Linked DNA regions of Terriglobus albidus. The protein of the gene in region 1 interacts with the protein of each later gene in a pairwise test. Links are inferred from orthologs where the notes say so. Each region holds a gene or a part of one and is shown on either strand. Other genes may lie near its edges.

Region 1 (3,220 bases):
GCGGGCGCGTTACGCCGCCGCTCCTTCTTCTCGACCGCACGAACCGACCACGTGGCCTTATTCAAAGCCGCGATGGTAGCGTCCGTAATCTTCTGATCGGGCAGCGCATTCGACAGGAACTGCGCCTTGCCTTCCTTATCTTTGCCATTGGCTACACGTGCCGGCTCTCCATCGATACCGACAAGACGAGCGATGAAACTCTGTTTGCCGGCCTTCGGCATCAACTCGGCATCAATGGTCCAGTACTCCACCGGCTGGAATGCATTGATCTCGCGCTCACGCTCCACGATCAGCCTCAGTGCTACGGTCTGCACTCGACCGGCGGAGAGCCCGCGTTTTACCTTGTCCCACAGCAGCGGAGAGATCTGGTATCCCACCAGGCGATCCAGGACGCGGCGCGTCGTCTGCGCATCGACCAGATGCTCATCGATATCGCGGGCGTGCTGGAAAGCGGCCTTCACGGCCTTGGGAGTGATCTCGTTGAAGGTAACGCGCTGCACCCGCTTACCCCGCGCGGCGGGCGAGATCTGCATCTTCAGGTGGGCGGCAATCGCCTCGCCTTCGCGGTCAGGGTCAGGCGCGAGGTACACAGCATCAGCCTTCGAGGCGAGCTTCTTCAGGCGGTCAACGACCTTCTCCTTGCCCGGAGAGACGATCAGCGTCGGCTCAAAGGTACGTTTCTTGAGCTCTACCCCGATATCGTTCTTCGGCAGGTCCATGATGTGGCCGATTGAGGCCTCCACCGTGTAGTCGTTGCCAAGATATTTTCCGATTGTCTTTGCCTTTGCCGGGCTTTCGACAATCACCAGTGACTTCGCCATGGGTCTTCCTTCTGCGCTTCTAAACCGGCCGCCGCAGGTGGCGGCCTACTCGCTCTTAATACTGTTGGAGAACCTAACACGCCTCCCGGCCCCGCGGTCAACTGCGGAACATGGCTGCTTCGACGGACTGCAACACAAAACGTAACGAAACCGGAAAAGGTTCACACCATCACGCGGACGTAGTTTTTGCCCGGTAACTGCCGCACCAGCCCTGCAAGTTCCAGTTCGAAGAGCGCAGCAAAGATCTCGGCCGCCCCCATCGAACCCTCGAGTTTCTCAATCAACTCATCGAGTTGGACGGCACTATCCATGGCCAGAGCACTGAGCACCTGCCGCTCCTGCTCCCCCAATCCCGCCAGCCTTCCCTCTCCGTTGGCTGTGTTCTCGGGGAATAGAGATGCGGTTCCACCCGGCGAGGATTCATCCCCGGCCGTAAGCAGGGCTCGGACGTCGCTTGGCAGATCCTCCCAAATGTCTTCCCATGTTGCAGTTAGCCGGGCTCCCTGCTTGATCAGCGTATTCGGTCCCCAGGCGTTCTTATTGGTCACGTTTCCCGGAACGGCGTAGATGTCTCGCCCCTGTTCCAGAGCGCAACGGGCTGTCACCCGGGTGCCGGAATACTCTCCGGCCTCCACCACCAGCACCCCGACGGACATGCCGCTGATAATCCGGTTTCTCACGGGGAAGTTCTGTGGCGCGGGAAAGGTTCCGAGAGGAAACTCGCTTACGATCGCCCCGCCCTTGAGAAGGATCTCTTCTGCAAGCCGCTTGTTTTCTTTGGGATAGATCACATCTACACCCGTCCCCCAGACAGCCACAGTCTTTCCACCCGCAGTAAGAGCCCCTTTGTGAGCGGCGGTATCGATGCCCCGGGCCATACCGCTCTGGATTACGAGCCCACGTGCGGCAAGATCACGCGCCAGCAGCTCCGCCATTCCCTGTCCGTAGGTCGAGGGATGCCGCGTACCGACCACCGCGATTCCAGGCAGGTTCAGGATTGCCGGGTCGCCCCGCAGCCACAGCACCGCGGGCGGGTCGTAAATCTGCCGCAGACGTTCGGGATAGGCCTCATCCTCCGGAGTCAGAAAGGCCACTCCCGCCTCCTCAGCCTTCCGGGCCTCGTCCTCCGCAGCCGCGAGTGCCCGGCCATCGGCGACAAACTGTGCCGCCGCGGCGGGCAGTCCCAGGCCTTCCAACTCAGTCAGCGGCAGAGTCAGCAGGCTGGCGGCGTCTCCCAGACGCTGCATCGTACGCCAGCTGCGAATCGCCCCCATGCCGGGGGAAAGGATAAGCGCCATCCATGCCAGACGCGCGTCGTTGGTGCACGCATTCATTTTGCTGCTCGGCTCCTGCACTGCAGTTGATGATTGTAGCCACCTTACACCATGCCGAAGACACGAAATCAGAACAGAGCTTCCACTGGACAGCGATTGAGTAAACTCGAAAGAGTGGGACGTTTACGTATTTCGGCGATCGGTTTTCTGAACCCTGCACCTCTGCTCTATGACTTTGAGCACTCTGCCAAACGCGAAGCTCTCGCGGAACGGTACGACATTCACTACACGCTGCCGTCGAACTGCGCGCATGAGCTGGCCGAGGGCGAAGCAGATCTGGGCCTGATCCCCATTGCAGCGCTTGCAACCATCCCCGATCTGCTGATCGTTCCCGGGTGCACAATCGCCTCGCTGCGCCGCGTCCGCTCCATTCAGATCGTAAGCCGCGTTCCTCTGGATCAGATCCGAACGCTCGCGGCGGACACTTCGTCACGTTCCTCCGTGGCGTATGCAAAGGTGCTCTTCCGGCATTTTCTTGGAACCGACCCGGAGTTCCGGCCGCATGCTCCTCTGGTGGACACCATGCTTGAGCATGCTGATGCTGCCCTGCTGATTGGCGACCCTGCGCTCATCGCCAGCGAATCGCATCCGGTCATCGAGATGCACGCCAGCCAGCGTCTCTACTGGTACGACGTCGCCGAAGAATGGACGACGCGCACCGGCCTGCCCTGGGTGGCCGCCATCTGGGCTCTGAGCGCGGAGGCCCTGGCGCAGACCAATGCAGCACTGCTGATCGATGACCTGAACGCTTCCCGCGACGCTGGTCTGGCGCATATCGAAGATCTCGTAGCCCATTGGAAGAAACGCATCGCCGTCTCTCCTCAGATCATCCGCACCTACCTTACCGAAAACATCCACTACGTCCTCGATGAGCGGTGTGTCGCAGCGATGAAGCACTTTTTCGACCTTGCAGCGGCGACCGGAGCCATTCCGCAGGCTCCGGAACTACGATTTGTCGAATAAAAACTTTTCGCCCGCCGAACAAGAACTTTGCAACACAACTCTACGTCCTAGCAGGATATGAGGCTCCAGGCCGTCCATTCCCGCCGCGGATTAGTGCAACTT
Region 2 (3,234 bases), 1.9 Mb from region 1 along the record:
GAGCCGCGTGCGATCAGGTCAAGGTGGCCGTTGGTCAACGGATCGAAGGTGCCGGGATAGATGGCTCGTACGGGCTGCATCGCACATGCAGCATACACGCTTATGCTGGAGATGTATGACGAACGGCTTCCTTTGCTCGGTCTGCGGGCAGATTCATCCTCCAGCTCCAACCAGCTACAGCATCAAGGCGCCGGATGCCTTTATCGCCATCCCGGATGAGGAACGAGCCACCCGCGCCCAGATCTCAGCCGAGCAATGCATCCTCGACGAACGGCAGTTCTTCCTTCGCGGACGCATCGTTCTGCCCATCCTGGACCAGCAGAACCAACCCGCACCGGAGCTTCTGGACCCACGCTCAGGCCCGGCTCCGGAGATCAGAATCGAAGCTCCCTACTTTGCCTACGGCTGCTGGGTGGAAGTGAGCCCGAAGAACTTCTTCCGGACCCATGAACTCTGGAAGACACCCGGCCGAGAGGACGAGCCACCGTTCCCGGGCTATCTTGCCAACGAACTGCATCACTATCCCCGCACGCTCGGCCTTGAAGTACTGGTCGCCACACAACCGGTAGGAAGGCGCCCCCACCTGACCGTGCTCGATCAGACACATCCTTTGGCACAGGAACAGATGACAGGGCTCAGCACCGAGCGTATCCAGCAGATCGCGGAACAGATCCTGCATCACCCGGAGCCAAGATAGAGTTGACTGCTCACCCCTCCATTTCACTAACCGGGGTACCCCACCCTTCGGGGTCCCCAGCGAACGTTGTTCGCTGGGGTGAACGCTCACAACGTTAGGGTGGGCAAGGAAGCCACAGATACCCACCCTAGCGGTCGTAACAGAACGATTCGAGCTCCGCTCGAACGTCCCATGTCCCCAAGGGACATGGGACACCCGGTGTATTGCGACTCAAGGCTTTAACGCAACAACGCCGCCCTTTCGGGCGGCGTTGTTGCACACACGACCAATTACTTGCGTCCGCGGACGACCTCCTGAGCCGCCGCCTCGCCGTTCTCCGGCACCGCTGGAATATCTGCTGCTGCGGCACCGATCTTCAGCTTGGCGCGCAGTTCACTGTTGATCCGCTCAAAGGTGTCCTTGTTCTCTTTCAGGAAGCCGCGCACATTCTCACGTCCCTGACCGATGCGCTCGCCCGAGTAGCTGTACCAGGCGCCGCTCTTCTCCACGATGTTGTTGGCCACAGCCAGATCGAGCACATCGCCCTCGCGGGAGATACCTTCGCCGTACAGGATGTCGAACTCAGCCTCGCGGAATGGAGCCGCAACCTTGTTCTTTACCACCTTGGCCTTGGTGCGCGATCCGGTGACAACCTCGCCTTCCTTCACCGCGCCGATACGGCGGATATCGATACGAACCGAAGAGTAGAACTTCAGCGCACGTCCACCGGTGGTGGTCTCGGGGTTACCGAACATAACTCCGATCTTCTCGCGGATCTGGTTGATGAAGATCAGGCTGGTGCGGGACTTGGCAACCGTTCCGGTCAGCTTACGCAGCGCCTGCGACATCAGGCGGGCCTGCAGACCAACGTGCGAGTCACCCATCTCACCATCGAGTTCGGCCTTCGGTACCAGCGCTGCTACTGAGTCGACAACCAGCACATCGATGGCGCCGGTACGAACCAGAGCCTCCGTGATCTCCAGTGCCTGTTCACCGTAGTCCGGCTGGCTGACCAGAAGGTTGTCGACATCAACGCCAAGCTTGCGGGCATAGATCGGATCCAGGGCATGTTCGGCGTCGACAAACGCCGCCAGGCCGCCGGCCTTCTGCGCCTCCGCGATGATCTGCAGGGTGATGGTGGTCTTACCCGAAGACTCAGGACCATAGATCTCGATCACACGGCCGCGGGGCACGCCGCCCACCCCAAGGGCCGCATCGAAAGAGATGGACCCGGTCGAAATCACCGAGATCGGAACGATGGCCTCACGCGCGCCCAGGCGCATGATCGATCCCTTGCCAAACTGTTTCTCAATGCCGGCCATTGCCAGCTCTACTGCCCTTAAACGGTCATCCGCCACGTTGCGTGTCTCCTCAGTCGGTCCCGCATCCCTCTTGCCTGCTGCAGGAAATCAGAGTCTAGCAGCAAAGCGGCGGCACAAGCAAAGAAAAAGCGAAAGTATTTTTGCCCCTCCCAGTGGAAAACCGGTACAAAACCAGCCGCGCTATGATTCGGAAACGACCATGGCCACCAAGTCCGTCAAGCCAGCCACTGCACCTGCTAAAAAACCTTCCGCCCTGAAAAAGGTCGCCGCGAAAAAGAGTCCCTCAAAAAAGGGCTCGCACAATCCGCTTGCCCCGGAACGGATCGCCGCCATCCTGGATGCCCTGCGCAAGGCGTATCCCAACGCGGTCTGCGCGCTGCACCACAACTCTGCCTGGGAGCTGGTCGTCGCGACGGCCCTCTCCGCCCAGTGCACTGACGTCCGCGTCAACATGGTCACGCCAGAGCTCTTCCGCACCTTCCCCACCCCCAAGGCCCTGGCCGAGGCGCCCCTGCCCGCCATTGAGGAGATCATCCGCACCACCGGCTTCTTCCGCGCCAAGGCGAAGAACATCCAGGGAGCCGCGAAAGCCGTCGTTGAGAAGTTCGGGAACAAGGTCCCGCAGACCCTGGAGGAGCTGATCACGCTTCCCGGCGTCGCACGCAAGACCGCCAACGTCGTTCTCGGCTCATGGTTCGGTATCGCCGTCGGAGTGGTGGTGGATACCCATGTACTTCGGATCTCACGCCGGCTTGAACTGACCAAGCATACGGACGCCGTGAAGGTGGAACGGGACCTGATCAAGATCCTTCCCAAGGACGAATGGATCAACTACTCGCACCGGATCATCTACCACGGCCGCCAGGTCTGCATCGCCCGCAAACCCCGCTGCGCCGAATGCACCCTCGAGAGGCTCTGCAACTCCAGCGACAAAACCTGGAGCTCACACTAAAACGAAACCCATACCGTCAAGCCGGATAACCCCACAACAACACTAACAAAATCAATATATTACAAGAAATATAGAAACTTTTTCTTTAGCTAATTTCAGTTTCAAGCGAACGCCAGAATAACTGCACCTGCCGTAATCAGCAAGCCACCCAATACCTTCAGTGGTGTCAGCGCTTCTCCCAGAAACATCCACGCAAAGACGATCACCAACGCCACACTCAGCTTGTCGATCGGGGCCACACGAGACGCCTGTCCAAGCTGCAGAGCACGGAAGTAGCACAGCCA

Evidence for each region.
Region 2: the proteins of dprA (region 1) and recA interact in binary tests that used the Bacillus subtilis proteins (3 or more experiments, as listed by UniProt). The link is inferred for Terriglobus albidus from one-to-one orthologs.

The regions. Positions count from the first base shown.
Region 1 is NZ_CP042806.1:2,866,167-2,869,386, reverse strand. Bases 70-2,974 are described here. They hold dprA (DNA-processing protein DprA), read right to left. Parts: upstream 2,156-2,974; coding sequence 983-2,155; downstream 70-982. Other genes in these bases: FTW19_RS11395 (menaquinone biosynthetic enzyme MqnA/MqnD family protein), read left to right, coding at 2,270-2,974; topA (type I DNA topoisomerase), read right to left, coding at 70-821. Also shown: more of topA, read right to left, coding at 1-69; more of FTW19_RS11395, read left to right, coding at 2,975-3,118; FTW19_RS11390 (YqaA family protein), read left to right, coding at 3,212-3,220. UniProt on the Bacillus subtilis protein: Protein that helps load RecA onto ssDNA during transformation. Binds cooperatively to circular ssDNA, is able to bridge different segments of DNA. Favors the loading of RecA onto SsbA- or SsbB-coated ssDNA and formation of RecA-DNA filaments.
Region 2 is NZ_CP042806.1:4,763,103-4,766,336, forward strand. Bases 1-2,919 are described here. They hold recA (recombinase RecA), read right to left. Parts: upstream 2,035-2,919; coding sequence 967-2,034; downstream 1-966. Other genes in these bases: coaD (pantetheine-phosphate adenylyltransferase), read right to left, coding at 1-80; FTW19_RS19045 (DUF2199 domain-containing protein), read left to right, coding at 116-697; nth (endonuclease III), read left to right, coding at 2,198-2,919. Outside these bases: more of nth, read left to right, coding at 2,920-2,950; FTW19_RS19060 (EamA family transporter), read right to left, coding at 3,052-3,234. UniProt on the Bacillus subtilis protein: Multifunctional protein involved in homologous recombination, DNA repair and competence.